Regions from separate parts of the Nonomuraea terrae genome, predicted to be linked through region 1. Evidence: riboswitches for the same ligand, from Rfam matches in the RefSeq annotation. Region 1 holds a riboswitch; each other region holds the start of a gene.
What was found. Region 1 has a riboswitch for cyclic di-AMP ahead of ACIBP6_RS18440 (C40 family peptidase). Riboswitches for the same ligand answer to the same signal wherever they lie in the genome.
Positions count from the first base shown of each region.

Region 2: another riboswitch for cyclic di-AMP. It lies ahead of ACIBP6_RS04900 (glycoside hydrolase family 25 protein); the one in region 1 lies ahead of ACIBP6_RS18440 (C40 family peptidase).
Region 3: another riboswitch for cyclic di-AMP. It lies ahead of ACIBP6_RS15620 (CHAP domain-containing protein); the one in region 1 lies ahead of ACIBP6_RS18440 (C40 family peptidase).

Region 1 covers NZ_JBITLL010000004.1:70,738-80,406, reverse strand. Annotated here, with positions in the region: gene ACIBP6_RS18470 (sensor histidine kinase) at 1-539, shown strand, start outside; gene ACIBP6_RS18465 (response regulator) at 536-1,201, shown strand; gene ACIBP6_RS18460 (phosphotransferase family protein) at 1,206-2,267, opposite strand; gene ACIBP6_RS18455 (NYN domain-containing protein) at 2,422-3,744, shown strand; gene ACIBP6_RS18450 (C40 family peptidase) at 3,876-4,802, shown strand; gene ACIBP6_RS18445 (NAD(P)-binding domain-containing protein) at 4,991-5,764, opposite strand; cyclic di-AMP (ydaO/yuaA leader) riboswitch at 6,309-6,473, shown strand; gene ACIBP6_RS18440 (C40 family peptidase) at 6,553-7,068, shown strand; gene ACIBP6_RS18435 (hypothetical protein) at 7,154-7,972, shown strand; gene ACIBP6_RS18430 (M48 family metallopeptidase) at 8,125-9,405, shown strand; gene ACIBP6_RS18425 (glycosyltransferase family 4 protein) at 9,426-9,669, shown strand, end outside.
Region 2 covers NZ_JBITLL010000001.1:1,034,062-1,043,730, reverse strand. Annotated here, with positions in the region: gene ACIBP6_RS04930 (AAA family ATPase) at 1-433, opposite strand, end outside; gene ACIBP6_RS04925 (universal stress protein) at 430-1,233, opposite strand; gene ACIBP6_RS04920 (CBS domain-containing protein) at 1,409-1,855, shown strand; gene ACIBP6_RS04915 (hypothetical protein) at 1,990-3,123, shown strand; gene ACIBP6_RS04910 (ABC transporter substrate-binding protein) at 3,152-4,129, shown strand; gene ACIBP6_RS04905 (SpoIIE family protein phosphatase) at 4,261-5,967, opposite strand; cyclic di-AMP (ydaO/yuaA leader) riboswitch at 6,325-6,469, shown strand; gene ACIBP6_RS04900 (glycoside hydrolase family 25 protein) at 6,482-7,243, shown strand; gene ACIBP6_RS04895 (CBS domain-containing protein) at 7,417-7,851, opposite strand; gene ACIBP6_RS04890 (YbhB/YbcL family Raf kinase inhibitor-like protein) at 7,921-8,373, opposite strand; gene ACIBP6_RS04885 (hypothetical protein) at 8,539-9,111, shown strand; gene ACIBP6_RS04880 (LacI family DNA-binding transcriptional regulator) at 9,115-9,669, opposite strand, start outside.
Region 3 covers NZ_JBITLL010000003.1:673,021-682,689, forward strand. Annotated here, with positions in the region: gene ACIBP6_RS15595 (polysialyltransferase family glycosyltransferase) at 1-108, shown strand, start outside; gene ACIBP6_RS15600 (DUF6716 putative glycosyltransferase) at 92-1,273, opposite strand; gene ACIBP6_RS15605 (hypothetical protein) at 1,270-2,214, opposite strand; gene ACIBP6_RS15610 (aldo/keto reductase) at 2,307-3,128, shown strand; gene ACIBP6_RS15615 (Gfo/Idh/MocA family protein) at 3,156-4,109, shown strand; cyclic di-AMP (ydaO/yuaA leader) riboswitch at 4,492-4,630, shown strand; gene ACIBP6_RS15620 (CHAP domain-containing protein) at 4,644-5,351, shown strand; gene ACIBP6_RS15625 (PadR family transcriptional regulator) at 5,729-6,262, opposite strand; gene ACIBP6_RS15630 (carotenoid oxygenase family protein) at 6,357-7,718, shown strand; gene ACIBP6_RS15635 (YciI family protein) at 7,867-8,304, shown strand; gene ACIBP6_RS15640 (DUF7507 domain-containing protein) at 8,490-9,669, opposite strand, start outside.

The DNA of each region.
Region 1 (9,669 bases):
CGGACGACATCGCGAGGGCGGCCGGGGCCATCAGGACCAACGCCCACCTGGCGCTGCAGGACCTGCGCGAGGTCATCGGCGTGCTGCGCCACGCGGACCCCGCCGAGGGCGACCCGGTGCCCGACCGGCCGCAGCCGACGCTCGCCGACCTGCCCGCGCTCGTCGAGGAGTGCCGGCAGGCCGGCATGGACGTACGCCTGGACCTGCGGGCCGGCGGCGCCCCGGAGAGCCTGGGCCGCAACGTCTACCGCATCGTGCAGGAGGCGCTCACCAACGCGCGCAAGCACGCCGACGGCGCGCCGGTGACCGTCTCCGTCACGGGCGGGCCCGGCGAAGGGCTGTCGGCCGAGGTGCGCAACCCTCTCGGGGTCCGCCACGGCGCGCGCCTGCCGGGGGCCGGCGCCGGGCTCATCGGGCTGACCGAACGCGCCGAGCTGGCGGGCGGGCGGCTGGAGCACGGCCCCGCCCCCGACGGAGACTTCGTGGTACGCGCCCGGCTGCCGTGGCCGGCGCAGACGAGCGGGGAGGGCGACGCATGACGACCCCGGAGGGCCCGATCAGGCTGCTGATCGTGGACGACGACGCGATGGTGCGCGCCGGGCTGTCGATGATCCTCGGGGCCGTGGCCGACATCGAGATCGTGGCCGAGGCCGGCGACGGTGCCGAGGTGCCGCCCCTGGTGGCCGCGCACCGGCCCGACGTGGTGCTGATGGACATCCGCATGCCCGGCATCGACGGGCTCACCGCCACCGAGACCCTGCGCCGCACGTCCGCGCCGCCCGAGGTGGTGGTGCTGACCACGTTCCACGCCGACGCGCAGGTGCTGCGGGCGCTGCGCGCCGGTGCGGCGGGCTTCCTGCTGAAGGACATCGCGCCGGGCGACCTGGTGCGGGCCATCAGGAGGGTGGCGGGTGGCGAGCCGATCCTGTCGCCGGCGGTGACGCGGCAGCTCATCGCGCACGTGTCCGACGGCGGGGCCGACGATCGCGCCCAGCGCGCGCGCAGGCTCCTCGCGCGGCTCAGCGAGCGCGAGCGGGAGGTCGCGATGGCCGTGGGCCGGGGCAGGTCGAACGCCGAGATCGGGCAGGAGCTGTTCATGAGCGTGCCCACGGTCAAGGCGCACGTCTCCGGGATCCTCACCAAGCTCGATCTGAACAACCGGGTGCAGGTGGCGCTGCTCGTCTACGACGCCGCCTCATAGCCCGTCAGCGGGCGAGCAGCTCCTCCAGAGCGGCCCGGTGCAGCACGAGGTCGTCGGGGTCGGCCGGCATGGGCTGTTCGCCGAAGTGGATCCTGCGCCGCCACAGGCGGGCCATGATGACGCCGTGCCGGAGGGCGGCGTACATCTCGTAAAAATCCATGTCTCGCGGCTCGTAGCCCGTTAATTCGCGATATTTCGCGCAAACGGCGTCGCGCTGCATGAAGTCGGGCATGCCAGGAAGTCCCATGCTGACGGCGAAGTCCTGGAAGAACCGGTGCATGAAGATCATCCAGGACAGGTCCAGCTCGCGCGGCCCCACGGCGGCCATCTCCCAGTCGAGCACCGCGACCGGGGAGAAGTCGCGGAACACGATGTTGCCGATCCGGGCGTCGCCCCAGGTGAGCACGTCGGGCCCGGGGTCGTCCGGCCAGTGCGCCGCCAGCCAGTCGAAGGCCCGCTCCAGCACCGGAACGCGCAGGTCGCCGTGCGCCCAGGCGTAGTAGGCGCGCTGCGCCTCGACGTGCGCGCGCAGACCGGCGGGCCCGAACGGGGCCAGCTCCGGCCGCGCGAACGCCGTCTGGTGCAGCGCCGCCACGATCTCCACGCTCGCGTCCTGCAGCCGCCGCCGGTCCTCAGGGGAGGCGTCGTGCAGCCAGCCCCCCATCGTGTACGGCGCCACGTCCGGCGGCACCTCGCCGTCCACGCACTCCATGACCAGGAACGGCGTGCCGAGCGGCGCGGGGTCGGGCTCGAACCAGAGGGCCCGTGGTGCTGGGATCCCAGCTTTTTCCCGGGCCAGCCGCATGATCTCGAACTGCGCCCGCAGGTCGTACGAGGGGAACATGGGGACGGCCTCCAGCGCCGGCGCGAGCCGGGCCACGCAGCGGGTTTCCCGCCCGCCCCAGGCGGCGGTGAAGAAGAGGGTCTCGCTGGACAACCCGTTTCCCGACGGCCTGGACATCTCGGACACCACGGCATCGCCGCCCACCTGGGCACGGAGCCACGCTGCGGTGCGCCCGCGCAGTTCATCCAGGTCGCGGGTGGAGGTACGCATCTGTTCCGTCACTTCATGTCTCCCGGCTGGACATCCGTCCTTCGACAGTCGTACATCGGCGAAGGAAAGCGATCAAGCGCTTGTCCAGACCGGAGTGACCGTTACGGTCAGGTACGCAACAGCCGTACCCTTGTCTGAAAGGGCATGTCACGAAGGGACAAGTGGGATGAGTTCAGCGGGTGAAGGCCTGGCTCGCCCGCTTCCCGAGCCGGTCCGGCTCAACGTCGTCGACCTGGCGTCCCAGGTCCTCAGCTCGATGCCGGCGGCCCTCATCCCGCCGCCCTTGCGCGGCATCGCCAAGTTCGACCCCCGCAAGCGCGCCAAGCTGGGCAGCGCCCCGATAGCGGCGCAACTGGAGAACGACAAGAAGTTCCGCGAGCTGGTCGCCGAGTCGGTGGAGTCCGGCTGGCCCGAGCTGGTCGCGTCCCTGGCGGAGGGCAACGTCCCGCCCGCCGCCGACCCGGTGCTCGTGGCCGCGGCCGCCTACCTCACCCGGCCGCCGGGCTGGGCCGAGATGATCGAGATGGCCCGCGCCGACCTGGAGCGGTCGGCCGTGGCCGCCGAGGGCTCCGAGCGCGAGGAGGCCGTCACGCGGCTGCGCGAGCAGCTCGCCGCCCAGAAGAGCGCCGCGAAGGAGGAGTCCGACCGGCTGCGCGAGCAGCTCAAGGTGGCCCGCGCGGAGAACTCCGAGCTGCGCCGCAAGCTGCACGAGGCCCGCGAGCGAGCGAAGGCCGCCGTGCGCCGGGCCGAGGAGATGGAGCAGGCGGCGGAGGAGGCCAGGTCGGCCGCCTCGGCCGCGGGCAGTGCCGGCGAGTCAGAGCTGCGCCGCCTGCGCGAGCGGCTGGCGGACGTGGAGCGGCAGCTGGAGGCCTCGCGCCGGGCCGCGCGTGAGGGCAGGTCCATCGAGGACGCCCGCATCCGCGTGCTGCTCGACGCCCTGCAGGACGCCTCGGCCGGGCTCCGCCGCGAGCTGGCCCTGCCCACGACGATCAGCCGGCCGGCCGACTCCGTCGTGGCGGTCACCGGCGAGCGTCCCGGCGTGCGCGGGGTCCCGGCCCGGGCGCTGGCCGACGACGATCCGCAGCTGCTCGACCAGCTTCTGGCGCTGCCCCAGGTGCACCTGATCATCGACGGCTACAACGTCACCAAGTCCGGCTACGGCACGCTCACCCTCGCCGACCAGCGCAACCGGCTGATGACCTCGCTCGGCGGGCTGGTGGCGCAGACCGGGGTCGAGGTCACGGCCGTCTTCGACGGCGCCGAGCTGAACGCCCCCGTGCAGGTGGTGAAGCCCCGAGGGGTGCGCGTGTTGTTCAGCGAGCCGGGGGAGACCGCCGACGATCTCATCCGTCAGCTCGTCCGCGCCGAGCCGCCGGGCAGGGCCATCGCCGTGGTGTCGTCCGACCGGGAGGTGGCCGAGTCGGTCCGGCGCATGGGAGCCAGACCCGTTCCGTCGGGTTTGCTGCTGCGCAGGCTCGGCCGCGCCTAGATTGCGAATTGGTACGTTCGGCTGAGCCTCACGTGCCACTTCTGTACTATTCGCCCCAGATGTAATCCCTGGGAGGCGAAACAGTGAGGTTTGGCCGGGTGCCGGTTGCCGCGGGTCTAGCGTTCGGGCTGGTGGTGACCCCGATGGGAGTGGCCGTCGCCGATCCCAGACCCACCCTCAGTCAGGCCAAGGCCAAACTCGACAAGCTCAACGAGCGGGCCGACAAGGTGGTCGACCGGTTCAACACCGCCAACGAGCGCTACAAGAAGGCCAAGACCGGCTACTCCAAGCTGAACGACAGCTACAAGCGCAAGCTGGAGACGGTCGCCGACCTGCGCGCCCAGGTGGTCGGCATGGCCGTCGACAGCTACAAACTCGGTAACGACGTCACGTCCTGGCCGGGCCTGGTCGGGGCCGACAACCCCGACGCGGTGCTGAACGGCCTCGCGGTGGCCGGGCAGCTGGCCCAGGAGCGGGCGCAGAAGCTGGCGGCGTTCGACCGCGAGAACCGCGGGCTGAAGATCGAGCGCGACAAGGCGGAGGACGCGCTCCAGGAGGCCGACAAGGAGCGGGACGCGGTCGAGAAGGAGCGCAAGGAGATCCTCAGCCTGATCAAGGAGCAGAAGAAGCTCCTGGATCGGCTCGGGGCCTACAACCCCGGCAACCCCAACAGCACCGGGATCAAGTACACCGGCCCGGCGTCGGGGAGCGCGGCCGCGGTGCTGCGGTTCGCGTACGCGCAGGTGGGCAAGCCGTACGTCTACGGCGGGACGGGGCCGGGCGGCTACGACTGCTCAGGGCTGACCCAGAAGGCGTGGGCGGCGGCGGGGGTCTCGCTGCCGCGTACGACGTGGCAGCAGTGGTCGTGGGGCGCCAGCCGCCGAGTCTCCCTGGACGCCCTCCAGCCCGGGGACCTGATCTTCAGCGAGGGGCTCGGGCACGTCAGCATCTATGCGGGCAACGGGAAGATCGTCCACGCGCCGCAGACGGGCGACGTCGTCAAGGTCGTCAATCTCTCCGACTACGGCCGCTCCCTCTACGGCGCCGTCCGCCCGTAACCCCGCTCGCCTCGCGGCCTCGGCCGCGAGGCGACCTCGCCTCTCTCACCGGTGCCGTCTTCTTTCCTACACGGCTGCGCCAAGTGGGCCCCGCCCGCCGTCGCCACCCTGAGGACCCTCCAGGGAGACGCACCTCCGCCTCACCGGCGCACCGCCGTGACGCACGCCTCCTTGCCCCGCCCCTTCCGCTACCCGTGGCCGTCGAGATCGGCGAGGAGGTCGTCGAGGGCCTTCCCGAGGGCTGCGGAGTTGGCCGGGGTGAACCAGGTGGTCCGGATGCGTTCGTTGCTTCCGCCCGGGGTCTCGTGGTCGGCCGCGAGCCGGTGCAGGGAACGGCTCTCGTCGCTCAGGGAGCGCCCGACGCCCTGGAAGAGACCGCGGACGTAGGCGTCCGCGTCGCCGGAGGCGATGCCGTGCCCGACGGCCCACGACGTGAGCGCGGCGAGGTACGAGTAGTGGGTGGTCAGCGTCCCCGTCAGCGCGGAGAAGACGTTGAAGGCCGCCTCGTCCTCGACGGGGAGCACCCCGCCCAGGTGTTCGAAGACAGAGCTCACCACCGGGTGCGACGGGCACGTCACCGTGACGGAGCGCCGTTCGCGTACGGCGGGCAAGGGGATGGCCCGTACCAGCGGGGCGTCGGTGGCCAGTGTCCGGCGCAGGTCGTCGTTGCCGACGCCGGCCATCACGTTGACCACCACCTTGTCGCCGTCCACCCGCAAGCCGGCGAGTGCTTCGTGCCGGTCCTGGCGGCGCACGGCGATGATCACCACCTCCGAGCGGTCCACCACCTCCTGGTTGTCGGCGCACACCTGTACGCCCTCGTGGCGCGCCGACAGCTCCGCGGCCGTGCGGGCTCCCCGGGGGGAGAGGAAGACCTCTGGTGGCTTGTCACCCCCGTCGCACAGGCCCGTCACGATGGCCCGGCCGATCTCGCCCACCCCGATGACGCCGATGCGCTTCACTGCGGCTGCCTCCATGCTGCGTGGTGTCCTGAGCCATTGTGGTCCAGGCCGCGACCGAGCCGCTCGGCAGGTGACCCGCTGAACAGCGCCCAAAAGGGCGGCTTCGGACCGTTCCTTCGGTCTTATGTGTGATCACGGTCACGTGGAGGCGGGGCAGTGAGGCCGATGGGAATCCGGGTCGCGGAAACCGATCGCTGCGAGTGATCGGCCCGGTTGGAGCGGTCCCGGATCGCCGAGGGCAAGCCTTGTGACAGATGTGACTTGAGTGACAATTGGTACCTGACAAAAGGTCTCGTTCGGAAGTGTGAGAAGGGTCACATTTAGGTAACAGAGCCTGGGGCTCCAGCAGGGGTTTCGCACCTTACTGACCCCATTGATTGATCTTTACAAGCTGACTGACCCTTTGCCGATTTTTGACCTGCGAAGTAGCTTCTGGCGTCGTCGCGGTGGACAAGCCATGTCGCCGCGAATCCGCATCGGTCCCTCCCGATGTGAGAGAAGAACCCTCCGCCGGTCGCCCCCGGTATCCCCATCTCGAAGATCGGGCGGCGGCCTGCCGAATCCGTGCAGCCAGGAGGCACGGAGCCGGGGAACCAGCGATCCCACGTCCCCTAGGGATCAGGGGTGAATCGGCGTGCCATCACGCCGTAGGGCGATCTTCCAGGCCCGAATCCGTCAGCTAACCCGGTAGGCGTTCGTGGAAGACCCAAGGAGAAATCCTGTCTACAACCCTGCAGAACCCCCGCCTGTCCCGTCTCGTCCTGAGTGGCGCTGCGCTCACGGTGTCCGTGGCGGCCGGAGGTCTGGTCCTCCATGCCCCGGCGGCCCAGGCGGCGACGGCGACGAGTGAATCGGCTGACTCCTCGGCCCGGGCGGCGACGACCGCCCGTACCGCGAAGTCGGCCACGGCCGCCCGCAAGGCGGTCAGGATGGCCCGGCAGCAGGCGAAGGCCCACAGGGCCGTGGCAGTGGCGAAGAGCCAGATCGGTGACCCGTATCGGTACGGCGGCACAGGGCCTGGTTCGTTCGACTGCTCCGGTCTCGTCCAGTACGCCTGGAAGAAGGCCGGAGTGAAGCTCCCGCGCGTGACGAACACCCAGTTCGCCCGCGTCAGGACGAAGGTCTCGTGGCGCGATCTGAAGCCCGGTGACCTGATGTTCTTCAGCGGGCTCGGCCACGTGGGCATGTACGTCGGCAAGGGCAAGATGATCCACTCGCCTCGGACAGGCGAACGGGTGCGCATCGACAAGCTGGGCGGATGGCGCAAGTCGTCGTTCGTCGGCGCGGTCCGTCCCGGCCTGTGAGGAAGCCCCGCCCGGATTCTGGGAGTCCCCCTCCCCGGAGCCGGGCGGGGCTCTTGCACGTCCACGGGGGTTACCATCGGGCATCATGTCCGAGCAGGTGAGCCGGCGGGCCGCGATGACGGGCCTCCTGCTCCTCGTCTTCGCCTCCGGCGGCGCCCCGGCCGCCGACACCCCGATCCTTCCCCCCGAGCTGCGCGGCCTGTGGCCGGACACCGCGGTCGTGAGCCGCGGCATCCGCTCCACCGTCGCCGGCCACCGCACAGACCCAGCCGTGCTGGCCGAGGTGGCCCGCAGGGCCGACACGGCGGCGCAGCGCGTCTCGGCCGTGCTCGGCGGGCCCGTACGCCCCCTGGTCGCCGTGCCGGCCTCCGCCCGCGAGGCCGCCGCGCTGGCCGGAGCGGCCCGCCTCGACGGGCTCGCGGCGGTCGCCGACGGCCGGCGCGTGATCGTCGTGCCCGAGGCGTTCGCCACCCTCAACCCCATCGGCAAGGACGTCGTCCTCGCCCACGAGCTCACCCACGTCGTCGCCGGAACGGACGGCGTGCCGCCCTGGCTCAGGGAAGGATTCGCCGACTACGTGGGCTACCGCGACGCCGGGCTCCCCGTGGCGACGGCCGCCGCCGAACTGGCGGCCGAGGTCCGCGCCGGACGCCTCCCGAACGCTTTGCCCGAGCCTGCGGCATTCGCCGCCGACGGGCGTGACCCCGGCCGTCTCGCGCGGGCGTACCAGGAGGCCTGGCTGGCGTGTCGCTTCCTCGCCGACAGGTTCGGTGAGGCCACCCTGGTGAGGCTCTACCGTGAGGCCCGCGCGGCCGGCGTCGGTCCGGCGCTCGCCGCGGTGGGTCTGTCCGTCGCCACACTGACGGAACGGTGGCGCGCGTACGTACGGGACCTGCTCGTATGAAGGGGAGGCAGATGAGCGAACGACAGGACGGTGACCGCACCGTGGACGCCGCTGAACCGGCGGGGGCTTCGAACCAGGATGCATCTGATCAAAGTAGACCGGATCGGGATGGACCTGCCCAGGGGGCGTCGCGAGATGGTGGGGAGGTGTCCGTGGCGGAAGACGACCTGCGGGCCGGCGGCGCCGACCCGTACGACGGGCGTTTGAGGCGCCAGGCGGCCGTGGCGCTGGTCCTGCTCGGCCTCGTGACCGTGGCCGCGGCGGCCCTCACGACGCCCTGGCGGGTGCTGACCGGAGGCCCGCCCGATCCGGACCGCGACTTCACGGTCGCCCAGATCACCAGGGCGCAGGCGTTCGACGCCGCCGTCAGCCTGTCGAGCTACCTGTCGCTGGCGATCACCCTCGTCTTCGCCGGCGTCCTCGTCGCCACCCCCTTCGGCGCCCACGTGCTGGCCCGGCTGAAGGGCCCCTGGTGGCTGCGGGTGATCCTGGGCGTCGTCGTGCTCACGGCGATCGTGGAGCTGCTCCGCTGGCCCCTGGGCGTCTGGGCCGAGACACTGATGCGCGACTACGGCCTGTCCACCCAAGACTGGGGGAGCTGGACGGCCGACCGGCTCAAGAACCTCGCCGTGGAGGTGTTCCTGACCTCCCTGATGCTGGTCGCGCTCGTGGCGCTGGCCCGCAAGGTGCGGCGGTGGTGGATCCCGGCCGCGGCGGGCGCGTTCGCGCTGACGGTGGCGGCGTCGTTCGTGTACCCGGTGGTGTTCGAGCCGCTGTTCAACGACTTCACCTCCATGCGGCAGGGCCCGCTGCGGACGAACCTCATGGCCATGGCCGAGCGCGACGGCGTGCCCGTCGAGGACGTCCTCGTGGCCGACGCCTCCCGCCGGACGACGGCGCTCAACGCGTACGTGTCCGGCTTCGGCGCCACCCGCAGGATCGTCGTCTACGACACGCTGCTGCGCGCCCCGCAGCCCGAGATCGAGCTCGTCGTCGCCCACGAGCTGGGCCACGCCAAGAAGGACGACGTGCTGCACGGCACGCTGATCGGCGGCCTCGGCGCGGCGCTCGGCGCGATCCTGCTGTACCTCGTCTTCGGCGCCCTGCGGCGGCGTACCGGCGTCACCTCGGTCGCCGACCCCCGGGCGGTCGGCGCCGTCATGGGCCTGATGACCCTCGGCTCGCTGCTCATGAGCCCTGCCCAGAACCTGCTCAGCCGCCACATCGAGGCCAGGGCCGACGTGCACGCGCTCGACCTGACCCGCGACCCGGCCACGTTCGTCGCCATGCAGAGACGCCTGGCCGTCACCAACATTTCGGATTTGTCGCCGGATGCGATGGAATATCTGCTCTATGCCTCCCATCCGTCCAGCCCGGAACGCATCGCGATGGCCCGCGCCTGGGCGAAGCTGAACGGCGTCCCAGTGCCGTGACAGGGCCAGTGCCGGCTGCCATGTCGAACGTGCTCATCGTCACGAACGACTTCCCGCCCCGCCCGGGCGGCATCCAGTCGTTCGTGCACGGGCTCGCGCTGCGCACGCCCGGCGTGGCCGTCTACGCCCCCGCCTGGCCGGGCTGCGCCGAGTTCGACCGGCGCCAGCCGTACCGGATCGTGCGTCATCCGACGCGGCTCATGCTGCCCACCCCGGCCGTCGCCCGGACGGCGGCCGGGCTGGTGGCCGAGCACCGCGCCGGGA
Region 2 (9,669 bases), on a different contig from region 1:
AGCCACCGCTGCCGTCGAAGGTCACGGTGCGCACGGCGTCGAACCCGTCCGACCGGCGCGGGCGGCGCAGCCGCCGGAACGTGGCCCGCACGCCGACCTCCGGCACCCGCGACCGCCCGAGGCGCAGCAGGTTCCGGGCCAGGGAGGCGGGCAGGTCGGGCGGGAACCAGTAGGCCACCACGCGGGCGCCGCGCTCCTTGGCCAGCACGACGAGCGGGCTCCACTCCTCGGGAGAGGGGTTGGTGTTGTCCACGGCGACGTCGCGGCCCTGCTCCAGCGCCTCCGCGACGAGCCTGAGCTGGCGCCGCTGACGGTGGCGGGCGTTGGGGAAGGCGTCCTTGCTCACGTGGACGTGCGTCTCCGCCATCCGGCGGCGGTAGAACGTGCTCTTGCCCGACGCCTGCAGCCCCACGAGCACGGCCACCTCGCTCACGCGCGCACGACCGCGACCGGGCAGGAGACGTGGCGCAGCACGCCGTGGCTGACCGAGCCGAGCACCGCCGCGGCCAGCCCGCCGCGGCCGTGCGAGCCCACCACGACCAGGTCGGCCGTCTCGGAGATCCGGGTCAGGGCCGGCACGGGGTGGTCGCGCGGCTGGTCGTCGGTGATGATCAGGCCGGGGTTGCGCTCCCGCCACGGCTGGACCCGGGCGCGCGCCGTCTCCAGCTCCGCGCGTACGGCCTCCTCGATGAGGTCGTCGTAGGCCGGCGCGTACGGGGCCGGCACCGGCACCGGCCAGGCCGTGACCACGTGCAGCTGCGCCAGGCGGGATCGGGCCTGCTCGACGGCGAACTCCATGGCCGCCTCCGCCTGCTCGGACCCGTCGTAGCCGACGACGACCCGGCCGTACTCGACGACGCGGGGGCCGCGGACGACGACGACCGGCGCGTGCGCGTGCCCGGCCACGCCCATGCTGACCGAGCCGGCCACCATCCCGGCGAACCCGCCGCGCCCCCGGCTGCCCACCACGAGCGTGTCGGCCTGCGAGGAGGCGGCGATGAGCTCGCCGACGACGTTCCCGGTACGCGACTCCGCGGTGACGGCGACGCCCCCGGTCAGAGCGTGTGCCCGGGCGGCGGCGTCCTCCAGCAGGCCGGCGCTCTCTTCCGCGGGCTCGCCCACGTGCACGATCAACAGGTCGAGCTCGCGTCGCCGGGCGTCGGCGGCGGCCCACTCCACGGCCGCCACGGCCGGCGCGGACCCGTCGAAGCCGACCACGATCCGTCTGGACATCGCCCACCCCCTCACGAGGAGAAGTGCTCCCTTACAGCCTCGCAAAGCCGGCGCCCGCCGCGCAGGTCAGGCCCGGCCCCTGGCGCCACCCCGTTGATCGCTGTTAGCGTCGGAGGCGGTGCGCCGGGAAGTCTGGTCGGCAGGTCCCCCGTTCCCGACCGCGAAGGATGCCCCCATGCGCGCCCGAGACCTGCTCGCCGACTTCCCCACCGTCGGCCTCGACTCCCCCGTGATCGACGCGGCCCGGCTGCTGGCCGACCAGGATCTGCCCGGCCTCATCGTGGTCGGCGACGACGGCACGCCGGTCACGATCCTGCCCGGCACCGAAGTGCTGCGGCTGGCCGTGCCCGCGTACTGCCAGGACGATCCCGCGCTGGCCCGCGTGGTGGACGAGGCGCACGCCGACGCGTTCCTGCACGGGCTGGACGGCCGCACCGTGCGCGAGGCGCTGCCCGGACGGCGGCGCGAGCTGCCGCTCACCGACCCCGACGCCACCGTGCTGGAGCTGGCCGCGCTCATGGCCCGCACCCGCAGCCCGCTGGTCGCCGTGGTCGGTGACGACCGTCGGCTGATCGGCGCCGTGACCCTCCAGGCACTCGTGGACCGGCTGCTCGCACCCTGACCGGCTCCCCGCACAACCTTTCGGCGGCCAGGGCGCGTTGGGAAGGGGTGAGAGGAGGGGCGCATGGAAGGACACGACGGCCCCCGCCTGCGGGCCTCGGCGCGCACCGCCCGTCCCGCCGGAGAGGTGGGCCGGTGACGAGGCTGCGCCAGGCCATGAAGGAGCTCGCCGAGCAGGCGCCGCCGGTCGACCTGGCCGACACGGCCATCGCCCGGCACCGGCAAAGGCGCCACGCCCGGCTCACGGCGGTCGTGGCGCCGGTCGTGGCGGCGGTCGTCGCGGCCGTCGTCGCGGCGGTGGCCACGACGGCGGGCGGGGTGGCGCTGTGGCCCCGCGCGGCCGAGCCGGCGGCGCCACAGGTGGTGGCGGAGGAAGCAGGGACCGTACGCGACCTGCCCGGCGGCGCGGTGGGCGCGATCAGCCACGCCTACCTGTCGCCGTGCGAGCGCAACCACCCGATCGTCACGCCGACCTGCGACGCCTCCGAGTGGCGGGTGGTCACGCGCGGCGGCGCGATCTACCGGGTCCGGGAGGCGCTCGTCTCGACCGACGAGGAACCGCGGGTGCCTATCGCGATCAGCCGGAACGGGCACGCGCTGGCCTACTACAGCAGGGAGGCCCGGGCGCACGTCGTGCGCGACCTGGTGACCGGCGCCGAGGTGACCTCGCCGGTCGCGGTGGCGGAGGAGCGGATCGGCACGGGCTCGCAGCTCGTGCTCTCCGACGACGGCCGCTACCTCGCCTTCGACCCGCACGTGGGCGGCAGGGAGCCCGGCACGATCATCGACATGCGCACCGGCAGGACGGTGTCGGTGCCCGGCCGGTACGTGCTCTACGGCATCAAGGACGGCGTCGCCGAGCTGGTCCGGCACGTCAAGACCGACCTGTGGCTGCGACCGGTCGCGGGCGGCGGCAAGGAGGTGCGGTTCGACGGCACGTTCCTCTGGTTCAGCGAGCTCGCCCCGGACGGCCGCACGGTGGCCGCCGTCGAGCACATGGACCTGCCGAAGCCCGCCCTCACCCTGCTCGACGCCACGACCGGCCGGCGGCTGCGCAAGGTGCCCGTCGCCGGGCTGCCGCCGGACGCGAACCTGCTGGGCACCGGCGTCTGGCGGAGCCGCGACGAGGTGGAGATCGTCGTCTCCAGCGGGAAGCGTTACCACTCCTACGCCGTCGACGCCCGCACCGGACGCGCCCGCCAGGTCGCCGTCTACCCGCAGGAGCTGCAGTTCTCGACCCTGACGCTGCCCGGCGTCCTCATGCGCTAGAGCCCACCACACCCGAAACGGAACCGTCTTGACGTCTTTCAGCCGCGTCCTCACCGCCTGCGTCGCCGCGGCGGTGCTGTTGTCCGCCTGCTCCAGCGCCGGCGCCACCGAGCCGGCCCCGCGGCAGGTCACGGTCCAGGCGCCCGAGCGCGACACCATCACCGTGGGGTTCGTGCCGTCGGCCGAGGCCGCTCCGCTGTTCCTGGCCCGGTCGGAGGGCTACTTCGAGGAGGCGGGGCTCACCGTGGAGCCGCCGGCCATCGTGGGCGGCGGCGCGGCGATCCCCGCCATGCTGGCCGGCCGGCTGGACCTCGTGCAGGCCGACTACGTCGCGGCGTTCCTCGCCCGCAGCAGGGACCTTCCGATCGACGTCACCGGGGAGATGCACCGCGCGGCGCCGGGGGCGTACGGGCTCGTCGTCCCGGCCCGTTCCCCCATCAGGAAGGTCGCCCAGCTCAAGGAGAAGAAGGTCGCGGTCAACGTCCTGGTCGGCACCGCCCAGCTCACGATCGACGCCACGTTGCGCGGGCACGGCCTGTCGTCCGAAGCCCTCGTCCTGCGCGAGACGCCCTTCCCTGACATGACCGCCGTGCTGAAGAAGGGCACCGCGGACGCCGCCTGGCTGCCGGAGCCGTTCCTGTCCGCGGGGCTGAAGAGCGGTGCGCTGCGGCTGCTGGCCGACCCCATGACCGGCCCCGCAGCGGGCCTGCCGACCGCCGGCTGGATGACCTCGGCGACCTGGCGCACGGCCAACCCGCGGACGCTGGCCGCCTTCCAGCGGGCGCTCGCCAAGGCCCAGCGTCTGGCCGCCGCCGACCGCAAGAAGGTCGCGTCGATCCTGCCGACGTACATCCGCGTCCCCGCGTCGGCGGCCGCCCGCGCGACCCTGGGCGCCTATCCGGCCAGGACGGACACCCGGCGGCTGCAGCGCGTCGCCGACCTCATGCTCGACCTGAAGTATCTGCGCGAGCGGCTGGACGTGAAGACGTTCGCCGCGGCGGGCTGAGGGGTCACGCCTCCACGAGGGCGGGGACGCCGGTCAGCGCGGGCAGGAACGGCACTGGCCAGTCGTCCTCGCGGTACTTCGACTTCGCGCTCGGGGCCATGCTGCGCGGCTTCGCCGCGCTCTGAACGCCCTCAGGATCGGGGGCGCAGGGCGAGCAGCGCGACGTCGTCCATCACGTCGTTGCGCATGCGGCCGAGGATCTCGGTGCAGAACACCGGCAGCGGCAGGCCGGCCAGCGCGGCGGCGTGCCGGCTCAGGCGGCTCATGCCCTCGTCGAGAGACTCCTCGCGGTTCTCGATGAGACCGTCGGTGTAGAGCAGGACGGTGCCGCCCGGCGGGATGGGCGCGACGGCGTCGGTCCGCTCCATGGCCAGGCCGGTGCCGAGCAGCAGGCCCTCGGCCCCCTCCAGGAAGACCGCGCCGCCGTCGTCGCCGACCAGCAGCGGCGGCGGATGCCCGGCGCTGGTCCAGCGCAGCCGCCATCGTCCCCGCTCGCACCGCTCGGCCAGCGCCAGCACCAGCGTGGCCATCAGGTCGCCGGCGATGTACGGCAGCGCCTCGTCGAGCCGGGCGACCACCCGGCTGGGTGACGTGCGCTCGGCCCAGGCCATCGTGCGCAGCATGTTGCGGATCTGCGACATGTCGGCCGCGGCCTGCAGGTCGTGGCCCGTCACGTCGCCGATGACGAGCGCGGTCAGGCCGCCGGGCAGCGGGAACGCGTCGTACCAGTCGCCGCCGACGCGGGAGCCGCGCGGCGCGGGCTGGTAGCGGGCGGCCATCTCCAGCTCCTCGATCGCGGGCAGCGGGCTGATCAGGTGGCGCTGCATGGTCTCGGCGATGCGGCGCTGCACCTCGTACATGTCGGCGTTGTCCACGGACAGCCCGGCGCGGCCCGCGATGTCGTCGATCAGCGACAGGTCCGGCATGTCGAAGTCGGGAGTGGGCGCGCACCGGGCGAGCGAGATCGCGCCCAGTACGCGGCGCGGGGTGCGCAGCGGCGCGATGACCACCGAAGTGGGCCTGATGTGGTCGAACAGCCTGCGCTGGAAGACGCAGAACGGTGACCCGTCGCGACTCGCCAGGTCGTGCCCGGTGAGCAGGACCGAGGGGCTGCCGCGCAGCACCCGGGCCATCGGCGAGTGGGAGAGCTCGTCCGATGCGGGCAGCACCCCCTCCCACTGCCTCGCAATGGCGTTGTCCTCCCTGTTGCCGGAGACGATCGAGACCCTGCGCAGCTCGCCGCCGGGGCCGAGCAGGTCGATCACCGCCCAGTCGGCCAGCCGGGGCACCACCAGCCGGGTGAGCCGCCGCAGTGCCTCCTCCTTGTCCAGGGTGGAGGCCAGCACGGTGCTGATCTCGGCCATCAGTGACAGCCGTCCGGCCAGTTCCTCGAGCACGGACAGGTGGGCCGCCTGCTCCTGTTCGATCGCCTTGTGCCGGCGCAGGTCGTAGAAGAGCACGACCGCCCCCAGGCGGCCGTCCAGCTGGATCGCCGCCCCCATCAGGCCGAGGGGTATGAGCTCCCCGTCGCCCCGGACGAACCACGTCTCCTCGGTGTGCACGCTGTCGGCCATCTCGAGCGCCTGGATCTGCGGGCACTGGCTCCGGGGCAGTTTGCTGCCGTCGGGGTTGCGGTGCAGCAGGTCGTGCGCGTCGGCGCCGATCAGCTCGCGGGCGGAACGCCCCAGCACCTGCTCGGCGTACGGGTTGATCATGATGATCCGGCCGCACTCGTCGAGGATGTAGAGGCCCAGGTGCACCCCGTGGAGGAGTGCTCGCATGAGTTCCTGGCTGAGCCCGTACCTCTCCGCAGCGGGAACGGCGTCGCTGGGTTCCATAGTGATCCCACCATCACACCTGTCCGGCCCTGTCCAGCGGGCCATACGGGACCCACGATTTCGCAAAATGTCGGGCGCCTTCACGGACAGGTCAGGCAGTCAACCCATCCGTCACACCCACCCCTTCTGTCCCGTACGAATGGCGCCGCGTCGGCTGAAGGCCGCAAACTTTACCCAGCCCAGAGTCCCGGCATACACGGGGTTTCAGCGCCTTTAAGGCGAAAAAACACGCGATTCCGATACGTACCACTTGCACTCCCTATGGAGAGGTGCATACCTTTTTACCTATTCGCGGCAAAGGTCAGATGACCTCTCGTCGCTTCGTTGACAGGACCGTACGCCGCTCCCAGATCGGGAGCCGTGCGGCCGCCGAATCCGCCTCTCGCGGAACCGGGGACCCACCTTTCTGGGGTGAATCGGACACCAGCCGCACGCTGCGCCCGTAGGGCACTTCCAAGCCCGAACCCGTCAGCTAACCCGGTAGGCGGCATGGAAGCTAGGAGTCAATGCCCTCATGCTCGTCCCCCGTACCCTGAAGAGTCGCCTCGATCTGCCCGTCAAGCGTGTCGGCCTCGCCGTCGGCGGCGCCGTCCTGGCGGCGTCCACCGCCTTCGCCGCCCTGCCCGGCGCCGCGCAGGCCGCGCAGGTCACGCCCGCCGACCGCGCTCCGGCGCCCGCCGCCGAGGCCGGGCCCCTCACCTACGGTCTCGACGTCTCGCACTACCAGCCCACCTACGACTGGGCCGACAGCTCCGCGCAGTTCGGCATCATCAAGGCCACCGAGGGCACCGACTTCGTCGACTCCTCCTTCGCCAGGCACTGGCGCGAGCTCGGCAAGAAGGGCATCGTCCGCGGGGCCTACCACTTCGCCCACCCGGGCAACGACGCCGTCAGCGAGGCCAAGCACTTCCTGTCCGTGGTGAACTCGCAGCCCGCCAAGGCCGGCGACCTGCTGGTGCTCGACCTGGAGAGCGCCGACGGCCAGTCCGTCGACGAGGTCAACGCCTGGGCCAAGACCTGGCTGGGGTACGTGAAGGAGAAGACCGGGATCACCCCGATGTTCTACAGCGGCTGGAACTTCGCCGACACCTACGGCAAGGGCCTGTCGGAGTACCCGCTGTGGGTCGCGCACTACAGCAAGGCCAGGGGCCAGGTGAGCCCGCCCGCCGACTGGAAGTCGTGGACGATCCACCAGTACACCGACTCCCCCATCGACCAGAACGTCTCCGCGCTGACCGTGAACCAGCTGCGTGACCTGGGCCGCCGTACCGCCTGACCACTTCCCCGCATGAGCGCGGTCCCCGCGGCCGCGCCCGGCGGGGCCCCTCCCCGCGCCGACAGCCACGCGCATCGGACGCCGGGGCGGCGGCCCCGTCGGGCCCCTCGCACACCAGGAAGCCACGGCCGTGCGGCCGTGGCTTCCGGTTGTTGGACGTCGGTCGAGCCGCGTCACGCCGGGGCGTAGACCCGGTGGACGAACTCGGCCAGCTTGCTGTCGGGCAGCTCCTTGGCCAGGTCGGACTCGCTGACCATGCCGACGATCCGGTGGTTGTCGATCACCGGCAGGCGCTTGATCTGGTGCTGCTCCATCTTCTGCAGCGCCTCCTCGACGCTGGTGTGAGCCTCCACCCACACCAGCCCGCGGGCCAGCTCGCCCGCCGTGGTCGTGTCGAGGTTCTTGCCCTCGGCACAGCATTTGACCACGATGTCCCGGTCGGTGATGATGCCCTTCAGCCGGTCGTCCTCACCGCAGATCGGCAGCGAGCCGACCGACATGTCGCGCATCATTTCCGACGCCCGGCGCAGGGAGTCGTTCTCGCCGACGCAGGCGGCTCCCTTGTGCATGACGTCCTGGACGGTCTTGCCGACTCCTGAGGTACCCATATCGGCCTCCCGTGGTAGACGAACCGGGTTCACCGCTCCCCTACCCCTCAGATCGAGGCTCAGTAGCGGTCAGCGCCCGTAGGTTCCGACCAATGTGCCCGAGGCCAGCGTGTTGCCGTCGATCGCGCGCCGGAACTCGTCGGCGGAGAAACCGTCGGACAGCCCGGACGGCCGGGTCAGCGCGAAAAGCCGGAAGAAGTAGCGGTGCGGCGCGTCTCCGACGGGCGGATGCGGGCCGCCGTACCCCTGCCCGCCGTAGTCGTTGCGGCCGGCGGCGAACCCCTTGAGGTCGGCGCCTGGGTCGAGCCCCGTCGTGTCGGGCGGGATGCCCGCGACCAGCCAATGGGTGAAGGTGCCCATCGGCGCGTCCGGATCGTCGCACAGCAGCGCCAGCTCGGCCGCGCCGTCGGGCACGCCCTCCCATTCCAGCTCCGGCGACAGGTCCCCGGCCTCGTGGGAGTGCTCGTACGGGATGAGCGTGTGGTCGTTGAAGGCGCTGCTGCGCAGTGTGATGCCAGCCATGCCTGCCCGCTGCCCCTGCTCCCCCGCTCCACACCCGACCCGCGAAGCACCTGGTCAACGGCCAAAGCAGGCGATGCCACCGGATGCCAGCGCCTACCTGGATTTTCCGCGACACGGAGACATGAGCCAGCGAGCCGCCCGGCGCTCGTTGGGATGCTCACTGCTATGACGCTGGAGGAACAGGACCCGGAGCTCGGCCCGGAGCACTCACCGGCGCTCGCGGCGGACGTCCGCGCCGCGCGCGGCCGGTACCGGGAGCTGCTGAAGCGGCTCGACGCCCGGCTCGACGAGCCGGGCCCGCAGGTCTCGACCGTCGCGTACGTGGCGCTCGCCGCCCAGCTCGCGCTCGCCCACGCGGTCGAGCTGGCGTCCCTGCTGCACGGCGAGGACCTGGAGGCGAAGGCGGCCAAGCTCGTGGACGCGGTGTGGGACGGCGTGCGCCTCGACGTCGCGCGGGAGAGCTGCGCCCGCAGCATCCGCGCGAGCTGGTCGGCGAGCCTGGCCGACATGCTGGAGGAGTGCGACCTGGACGAGCAGGTGCCGCCGCGGGCGGTGATGGCGCTGGCGGCGACGCTGGCCGCGGGCCTGGTCCAGGCCCAGGTGGAGCCCGAGCACTGGCCGCTGCGCGAGATGGCGCGGACGGTGACCAAGCAGTCTCTGCAGTCGGCCGTGGCCGGCCGCCGGGACGAGGCGATGGCCCATTGGTTCGCCTCGTTCGGACGTATCCGGCCCCGCTGAACGTTACGGCGCGGAGCGGGCGGGGGTGCTGTCGCGCAGGACGACGCGGGTCGGCATCTCCGCCGACAGCTCCGCGCCCGCCGCCTCGTCCTGCGCCAGCGCGAGCCGCATGGCCCACGTGCCGGCCTCCCGCAGCGGGACGGTTACGGAGGTGAGCGCGGGGACGACGTCGACCGCCGAGGCGATGTCGTCGAACCCCGCCACCCCGATGTCGGCGCCCGGAACGACGCCGGCGTCGCGGAACGCGGTCATGGCGCCGATCGCCATCACGTCGTTGACCGCGAACACCGCCTCCACGTCCTCGAACCCGCGCGCCACCAGCCGCCGTGCCGCCTCGTAACCGCCCTCCCTGGTGAAGCCGGTCTCAATGGCGAGCGGCTCGGGCACGCCGCAGCCACGCAGCCCGGCGAGGAAGCCCTCGTGCCGGTCGCGGGACGTGCGGATCGCGGCGGGCGCCACGAAGACGGCGAAGCGGCGGTAGCCGGCGCCGAGCAGCGCCCGCGCGAGCCGTTCCGCGCCGCCGCGGTTGTCGATGGTGACGGTCGGGAACGGCAGGTC
Region 3 (9,669 bases), on a different contig from region 1:
AAGCGCCTTGAGGCGCTCGGCTTCGCCGTCCCGGCGGCCAGGGCCGAGCCGAAGCCCAAGCCCGGCGCGCTCAGCCGGATCGGCAGGAAGCTCAGGTCAGCGCTTTGAGGTAGCGGCGCACGCGGCGCTTGGCCCGGTATCCCACCCGCAGCATCTTCGGCGGGACCTCCACCCGGAGCCGGGCCCTGCGCCGCGCGGCCGCGTGCTCGGGCCCGTCGAGCAGCGACCTGGCCGGCGTGCGCGAGTGGGAGATCACCAGGCCGGTCAGCAGCCCCGTCCAGTCACTGCGCTCGGCGGGGTGGAAGTAGTTGGCGGCGCACCACGCCGGCGAGGCGGTGTGGAACCTCCCGGCGGCCAGGTCGTCGAGCGTGCCGAGCAGGCCGCTGTCCTCGAACACCAGGTTGATCATCTCGGCGTTGACGCCGAAGTCGCTGAGCACCAGCGTCGGCACGCCGAGCGCGATCGCCTCCAGCGCGGCCGTGGAGCTGACCGTGACGAACCCGGCCGCCCGCGTGAGCTGGTCGTGCATCGACCCGGTGGCGAACTCCACCCGGCCCGGCTCGCCCATCTCCCGCCACAACCGCTGGTAGTGGAAACGTTCCTTGTGCGTCTGGCGCTCGTCCTCCAGGGCGCGGAGCTTGACCACGACGTCGAGGTCGGGGCGGGCGGCGGCCAGCTCGGCGAGCACGCGCAGGATGCTCTCGCGCTGCTCGCGCGGGCGCGGCACCTTGGCCTGGGTGGCGAACACCACCCGGTTCCCGCCGCGCGCCGGCGCCTCGAAGGCGGGCCCCGCGGGGCGCAGGAACGGCAGCCGGGCCAGGCCCACCGCCCCTCCCCCGCCGAGCCGGGCGGCGATCTCGGAGAACTCCGCCACCTCGCGCTCGCTGTGCACCACGAACAGGTCGCAGCCGCTGCGGAACAACCACGCCTTCTCCGTCGCCGGCACCGAGATGCCCGGCAGCCCGCTGACGAACACCGGCCGCGGCCGCAGGCCGGCCAGCACGTCGGCCACCAGGATGTCCACGACGGGGCCCGTGCAGGCCACGAGGATCACGTCGGGCCTGGTCCGTTCGGCCAGCCGCCGCACGGAACGGGCCGACAACACCGGCGGCGCCGGGCGCCCCTGCACGGCGGCGGCGATCTGCTCCCCCGAGGGGGCGATCGGCGTGCGCACCACGGCCAGCTCCGTCACGCAGCCCGGGGGCAGGTCACCGAGCAGGCAGGCCGCCCACTTCAAGTACGAGTCGGAGTCGGCGACCGCCAGCACTCTCACCCAGACACTCCAGTCAAATGTGATCGCAGGGCGGGGGCCGCCCTGCTGGTCCACCAGTCATCGGGAACGTCCACGGGCTCGACGGCGACACCGCGCGGGCTGAGCAGCACCCGCAGCGAGGTGATCGCGGTCGAGGGCAGGCTGAGCACCCGCTGCCCGGCGTCGAGGCCGCGCAGCGTCAGCTCGGCGGGCGCGCCGGCGTCGTGGACGGTGATGCCGGGACTCTCCCGGATCAGCGCGACGTCCACGGGGTCCTCACGGCGGTGCGGGTAGTACGCCAGCGGCTCGCGCGCGGCCAGGTCGGTCAGCCAGCGCAGGTAATGGTCGCGGTGCACCAGACCGTTGCGAACGAGCGAGGTGCCGAGTACGACCGTGCGCTCGGCGGGCCCCTCGGCGCTCAGCGGCTGGGCGCGCAGCCAGGCGAAGTCGTGCCGGACGAGCTCGACGCCGGCCCGGCGGACGGCCGCCTCCAGCTCGGCCTCCACCGGCAGGGCGGTGAAGACCGACACCCTGCTCGCACGCAGCCGCAGCGCGGCGGCCAGACCCAGCGCGGCGCGCAGGCGGCCCGCCTCCGCGCGGGCGCGCAGCAGCGGCCGGTACGGGCCGTCCGCGATCAGTTCCAGCAGCCGCAGCGTGGCCAGCCCGTCGTCCACGATGACGACGCGGCCGGGCTTGGACAGCAGCCAGCGCAGCTGGACACGGCCGGAGAAGGCGTCGCCCACCGCCTGCACACGCCGGGGCATACGCTCGCGCGGCTCGCTCAGCACCAGCCCCTCGGGCAGCCCGAGGCGGCGCAGCTCACGCCGCGTGGCCTTCAGGGCCCGCAGCCCCGCGCGCGGCACGATGGCCGTCGCAGGGCCGAGCAGCCCGGCATGGTGGGCCTCGACGGCGCACAGCATCTGGAGCGGGGACTCCACCCAGGCCGACGCCTGTTCGACCACTCCTGCCCTCCAGTCGATGGCCCGTTCACGACCGCTTCAAGCTAGCCCCACCGCCTTAAGCGGCCAGAAACGCGACATGAACAATGGAGGGTATGAATTCGCTGCTGCTGAACACCGACGGCGTCCAGATCCCGCAGCTCGGCTACGGCGTCTGGCAGGTCCCCGCCGACGAGGCCGAGCAGGCCGTCGGCCTCGCCCTGCGGGCCGGCTACCGGCATGTCGACACCGCCGCCGCCTACGGCAACGAGGAGGGCGTCGGGCGCGCGGTACGCGAGAGCGAACGGCCGCGCGAGAAGGTGTTCGTCACCACGAAGCTGTGGAACTCCGACCACGACCGCGCCGAGGCCGCCTTCGACGAGAGCCTGGAACGGCTGGGCCTCGACTACGTCGATCTCTTCCTCATCCACTGGCCGGTGCCGGCCCAGGACAAGTACGTGCAGGCCTGGCGCGCCCTGGAGAAGATCTACCGTGACGGGCGCGCCAAGGCCATCGGGACCTCCAACTTCACGATCGAGGCCCTCACCCGGCTCATGAACGAGACCGACATCACCCCGTCCATCAACCAGATCGAGCTCCACCCGTACTTCCAGCAGCGCGAGATGCGGGCCTTCCACGAGGCCAACGGCATCCTGACGGAGGCGTGGAGCCCCCTCGGCTCGGGCCGCGGCCTGCTGGAGGACCCGGCGCTGGAACTGCTGTCGCGCAAGTGCGGCAGGACCCCCGCGCAGATCGTGATCCGCTGGCACCTGCAGATGGGCCACGTCGTCATCCCCAAGTCCGTGACCCCCGCCCGGATCAAGGAGAACATCGGCGTCTTCGACTTCGTCCTCGATCAGGAGGACATGGCCGCCATCAGCGCGATGAACCGCGGTCAGCGCCTCGGACCCGACCCCAACGCCTTCAACATGACCTGATTTTTACCTCGGTGTACGATTTTCCGCGTGCGAGACTTCACGTGGGGAATTGCGGCGACCGGCGGCATCGCCCGCACCGTGGGCGCGGCCATCGTGGCGGAGCCGGGGATGCGGGTGGCCGCCGTCGGCTCCCGCGACCTCGGCCGGGCCCAGGTCCTGGCCGCCGAGCTGGGGGCGGAGTCGGCGTACGGCTCCTACGAGCAGCTGTGCGCCGACCCGAACGTGGACGCGGTCTACGTGGCGACTCCCCACGCCCAGCACCTGCAGGTGGCCGAGGCCGCGATCGCGGCGGGCAAGGCCGTGCTCTGCGAGAAGCCCCTGGCCGCCGACCTCGACGACGCCGAGAAGATGGTGCGCCTGGCACGCGAGGCGGGCGTGTTCCTGATGGAGGCCATGTGGATGAGGTTCAACCCCCTCGTCCAGCGCCTGGCCGCCGACCCGCGCTTCGGCGACATCCGCTCGGTGCAGGCCAGCTTCGGGTTCTCGCTGCCGTACGACCCCGCGCACCGGCTGTGGGCGCCGGAGCTGGGCGGCGGCGCCCTGCTCGACCTCGGGATCTACCCCTTCGGGCTGGCCCAGCTGCTCATGGGCATGCCCACGGGGCTGCACGTCACCGGATCCCTCGCGCCCAGCGGGGTTGACGCGGAGGCGGCCGGCGTATTGCTCTACCCCGGCGGCAGACACGCCCTCGTGGCCACCTCGTTGCTCGGGAATTACCCCAACCAGGCCTGTGTTGTGGGTACGCAGATGCGGGCGGACATCCCGGCGCCCTTCTGGGCGCCACAGCGGATCGTCCTCTCCGGCCCCGGCATGGAGCCGGAGGAGCACGTGCTCGATCCGGCGGACAACGGTTACGCCGGGGAGCTGCGCGAGGTCCGCGCCGCAGTGGCCGAGGGCAGGACCGAATCCTCGATCATGCCCCTTGACGAATCCCTGGCCATGCTGGGGCTTCTGGCCGACGCCCGCGGGCAGCTCGCCTGACGGGCACTTCATGAGGCTGAGCCGACCGGGGTGTTGCACTGCCCCCGTGGCGCACACGGTCTCGTGGAAATCTCGTTGCCGGGGAATTACCCCGGCGCGAGCCTGGTTGTACAGAACCGGACGCGGGACATCCCGGCGCTCTCGTCAGTGCCTCATCCGCGTCGCCGCAGGCCCAAGGCCCGATCGATTTGCCGATCTTGCGCCTTGACGCATCCCTTGCCATACCGGGGGTTCGGGCCGACGCCCGAAGGCTTTTCGCCTGACTGGGCCTTTATGGAGTTGTAATCCCCTTGCCCCATGTATTACCTTGTGGGGCATCTTGCGGCGAACGTCCGGTTTGTCCGGCGTTGTCCGACCATCGCACGACACATCTCACAGGATCGTCCTGTGACCGCTGAATCCGCCTTCGGGCGGAACCGGGGACCCAAGTCCTTTCGGGGCGAATCGGCACTTCGGTGCCGTAGGGCAGCTTCCACGCCCGAGCCCGTCAGCTAACCCGGTAAGCGGCATGGAAGCAAGGAGTAAACCCGCTCGATGGCCAAGCACCGTATTCTCGCTGCCTCGAAGAAGAACATCGCCCGTGCCGCTCTGGGCACGTCCGTCCTCGCCACGGTCCTCGGCGGCACCGCCGTAGCGAACGCCGAAGCCACGACGGCGCCGGTCAAGACCGCCACCGCGGCCGTCACCGCCAACCACCCGGACAACGCCCAGAAGCCGGCCGGGAAGAAGTCCGAAGAGACCAAGGTCAGCGTCACCGCCCAGCAGGTCCTCGACCTGGCCAGGTCCCAGGTCGGCACCTCCGAGAACTCCGCCGGCGGCGGCACGCCGTACCAGAAGTGGTACGCCGCCTCGCAGCGCGCGGCCGAGACCATCGACCGTGACGGCGGCAACCGCGCCGCTTACCTGAACGCCCCGTGGTGCGCGATGTTCGTGTCCTGGGTCGGTGAGCACTCCGGCGCCCGTCCGGCCATCGGCTGGGACGCCTACACCGTCACCTACGCCAAGTGGTTCGAGAAGAACGACCGCTGGGGCACCAAGGTGCAGCCCGGCGCCGTGGTCTTCTTCTCCTGGAGCGGCAGCAAGGACCTCGACGACATCAACCACGTCGGCTTCGTCGTGAAGGACAACGGCGACGGCACGATCTCCACGGTCGAGGGCAACACCGGCAACGGCAAGGTCGAGGAGCGCGTCCGGCCGAAGTCGCAGGTCGTCGGCTACGGCTACCCGCAGTACGCCGCCTGACCGGTTCCCCCGCGAGGCGCGTGTCCCCCGTACGAGGGGACGCCGCCCACTCCCACCGAAGCGCACGTCCCCCCATCACGGGGATGTGCGCCTCTCCCCCGACATGAAGCCCGCGTCCCACACCAACGGGACGCGGCGCTCTCTCCCCCCGCAGAAGCGCGCATTCTCCGCACGCACGGAGCGCGCTCTGCTCCCCCATACAAGCGCCCGCCCCCGGGCGGGCGTCCCCCGCACAAGCGCGCGTTCCCGTACCACGGGGACGCGCGCTTGCGCGTTCTCGCGGTGTCGCCCGGCTCAGGCGAGGAGAAAAACGCGCGGGTGACCGCTGCGGGGTCGTTCTCCATCGGGACGTGGCGGCCCCCTGGATGCGCACGAGCCTAGCGGCGGTCCGCCTTGTCGAGTTCGCCGAGGGCCCAGACGGCCCAGTCGCGGGAGGCTTCGTACTGGCGCAGGCCGTAGCCGGCGGCGAGCCAGCCGAGGGCCAGGCGGCCCTCGCCGGAGATCGGCGTCTCGCCGGACACGGCGTCCCTGATCCGTTCGAGCTCCCGCTCGCTGCGGGCGGCGATCGCGTGGAGGATCTTCCGGGCGTCGGCGGAGTCGAGCGCGGACAGCAGGAAGAGCCTCAGCACCCCCTCGTTGCGCACCGCGCCGCCCTCCCACGGCTCCAGCAGCCACGCCCGCAGCTCGGCGAGCCCGGCGGCGGTGATGGTGTGGACGCGGCGGCCCCGCGCGCCTTCCTCGGCGCTCTCGATCAGGCCCTCGTCGGCGAGGCGGGCCAGCTCCGGATAGATCCGGTTGTGCCCGGCCTGCCAGGCATAGTGGCCGAGGTCGCCCTCGAACTCCTTCGCCAGCTCGTATCCGCTCGCGGGCCGCTCCGCCAGCAGACCGAGCAGTGCGTATCGCAGCGCCATGCCGCCGATCTTATCACCTCCAATTGGATATATCCGTATTGACATGTCCAATTGGAGAGGTAAGACTCCAGGTCATCGCCGAGAGGAGTTCGACATGACTCAGACGCCCGTCTACATGACTGGCCACCTGGCCCCGGTGGCAGACGAGATCGACGCCGCCGACCTGCCCGTGACCGGCACGCTGCCGCCCGAGCTGACCGGCCGTTATGTCCGCAACGGCCCCAACCCGCTGCCGGGCGAGGTGCCCGACCACTGGTTCTTCGGCCACGGCATGCTGCACGGCGTACGGCTGCGCGACGGCCGCGCCGAGTGGTACCGCAACCGGTGGGTCCGCACGGGGTATCTCGCCGGCCGGCCGGAGGTCACGCCGGACGGCACCCGCGACCTGTCCATCGTGTCCGCGAACACGCACGTCATCCAGCACGCGGGCCGCATGCTCGCGCTCGAGGAGGGCGGCCTGCCGTACGAGGTCACGCCGGAGCTCGACACGGTCGGCGCGCATGATTTCGGCGGGCGGCTCAGCACCGCCATGACCGCGCACCCGAAGCAGGACCCGGTGACCGGCGAACTGCATTTCTTCGGGTACGGCGCGTTCGCGCCCCACCTGACCTACCACCGGCTCGACGCGTCGGGCGAGCTGGCGTACAGCCGTGAGATCACCGTCCCCGGGGGCACGATGATGCACGACTTCGCCATCACCGAGCACCACGTGGTCTGGCTCGACCTGCCGCTGACGTTCCGGCCGGAACTGGCCGGCAAGACCATGCCGTACCAGTGGGACGACGGGTACGGCGCGCGCCTCGGCGTGATGCGGCACGACCGGCCGGACGCCCCGGTGCGCTGGTTCGACGTCGATCCGTGCTACGTCTTCCATGTCGGCAACGCCCACGAGGACGCCTCGGGACGCATCGTGCTCGACGCCGCCCGCTACGCCCGCGCCGACTTCACCGCCGTGTGGAACACGGCCGGCAGCACGGACGACCCGGCGGGACCGGCCGCCGCCGCGGCCGCCTCCCCCTCCGGCGCGGCCCGGCTGCACCGCTGGACGCTCGACCCGGCGACCGGCGCGGCCGGTGAGCAGGCGCTGGACGACCGCGCGGTGGAGTTCCCGACGTTCGACGACGAACTGGTCGGCCGCGGCTCGCGCTACCTGTACGCCGTCACCGGCACCGAGATCGTCAAGTACGACCTGTCCGGCGGGGCGGTGACCGGCCACACACTGCCCCCGTGGACGGTCACCGGCGAGGCGGTCTTCGTGCCCGCGACCTCAGGGCCGCGCAGGGAGGACGACGGCTGGCTGCTCTCCATCACCACCACGGCCGACGGGAGCGCGTCCCGGCTGCTCGTGCTCGACGCCTCCGACCTCGCCGCCGGGCCGGTGGCGGCCGTGGACCTGCCGCGCGGCGTCCCGGCGGGGTTCCACGGCAACTGGTTCGCCGACGAGCCCGCGTCCTAGCCGGGTCGAAGGGTGGCGGGCCGGAACCGGGTCGAGTACCTTCTCCGGAATCGGCCAGATTTTTCCGCGGGACGTGTCGATCCGCCCGCCGGTCGTTCGACGCGTTGACGAGCCCGCCCGAAGGCGGCGGACGAAGGAGACGACACCGATGAAGTTCATGATCGTGGGCAAGGCCAGCGCGGAGACCGAGGCCGGGGCGCTGCCCAGCCAGGAGCTCGTGGACAACATGCACGCCTACAACGAGGAGCTGGCCAAGGCGGGGGTCCTGCTGGCGGCCGAGGGGCTCTACCCCAGCTCGGAGGGAGCGCAGATCGCCTACAGCGGTGGCCGGTCGAAGGTCATCGACGGGCCGTTCGCCGAGGCCAAGGAGCTGATCGCCGGGTTCTGGCTGATCCAGGTCAAGTCGCGCGAGGAGGCCGTCGAGTGGGCCCTGCGCGTGCCGGTCCCGCCGGGGCACGAGGGGATCGGGCTCGACGTGTGGCGCGTGTTCGACGCCTCCGACGTGCCGGACGAGTCGCTGCCGCCGGAGGAGCTCGACCGCGAGAAGGCCCTGCGCGAGCGCCTCGGCGCCGACGGGACCTCCTAAGGCAGGCGGACGTGGCACGGCGCATCGGCGGTGGCGTCGAAGGCGGGCGGCGATGACGTAGTGATGACGTGGTTCTGTCAGGGCCGTCGCCCGCCCAGGCTCGGCCGGAGCGGACCCTCCGTACGGGAAGGGACGACTCCCGTGGACCCGGGCGGCCGGCGGCTATCGGGAAAGGCCGGACATCGTCAGGGCGTCGGCCGCTGTCGTGAGGTGGTCGTCACTCCTCGATGTCGTGCAGCGGCCGCAAGGCCGGTCGAATCGACGATGCTCATGCGGCTCTCGCTCCGGCCCGCGTGACCACACTCCCGTTTCGTGCCGTGGTGCGGTTTCTTCCCCGGCCGGCAGTGATGCGGCTTCTGCACCACGCGAATCGTGGCCGTGGCTGTGGCGGAGGCCAGGTCTCCGGCTCTGGCCACCGCGGTGTTGGTGATGGAGAAGCGGCAGCCGTGCCGCTCGCACTCGCTCGCCGTGCCTGCCGGCACGATGAAGGTGCCCCTGCAGGTCGTGGCGGCTCCGGGGGCCAGCGTCGTGGTCCGGCACCTGACCCGCGTCACGTGGCTGTCCTCGATCCGCACGTCGTTCACCGTGCTGGTGGAGTTGTTCGTGACGACGTATCGGTAGACGACCCTGTCCCCTGGGCGGTACGGACGGGAGTCGCCGACGCTCTTCACCAGGTCGAGCGCTCCCTCTTCCTGCTCCGCGACCTCGATCGTGACCTGTGACGGCGGCGAGGTCACCTCGGTCGTGTCCGCCATGCCGGTGGCGGTGGCGATGTTGGTGACCGAGCCGCGCGCGGCGTCCTCCTCGGTGACGACGTAATCGCCGAAGCAGACGATGCTCGCGCCCACGTCCAGGGTGGTGGGCTGCGGCCCGCAGTCCGCCACGCCGGCCACGTCATCGTTCACGGCGAGATCGGTGATGTTCATGTTGCCGGGGTTGGTCACCTCGTACGCGTAGGACACGGTGGTGCCCACCGGCACGGGGTCGGGCGGCGAGCCCCCGGCGACACGCTTGGTGAGGGTCAAGGCCGGTTGTTCCAGGGCCGGGCGGACGACGACGTTGCGAATGAGGTGGACGTCGGTGAAGAGACCGGTCGAGGCGGCGAACCCGAACTTGTACGTCGAGGGGACCGGTGTGGGCGCGGGCGTCGACAGCACCTGTTGCATGCCGTCGCCGTCGTTGAAGTCGATCGAGACGGTCAGCACGGGGTCGGGCACCGGGGTGATCCGCACGTTCACCGTGCGGCGTGACACCTCCAGCGCGGCCTGCGCCTCCTGCGGGTCGTCAGGCAGAGCCGTCGTGGGTCCGTGCAGTTGTCCCGGCAGCGTCGAGGGCCACGGGCCGGTGGTGGTGAAGTTGCTCGTG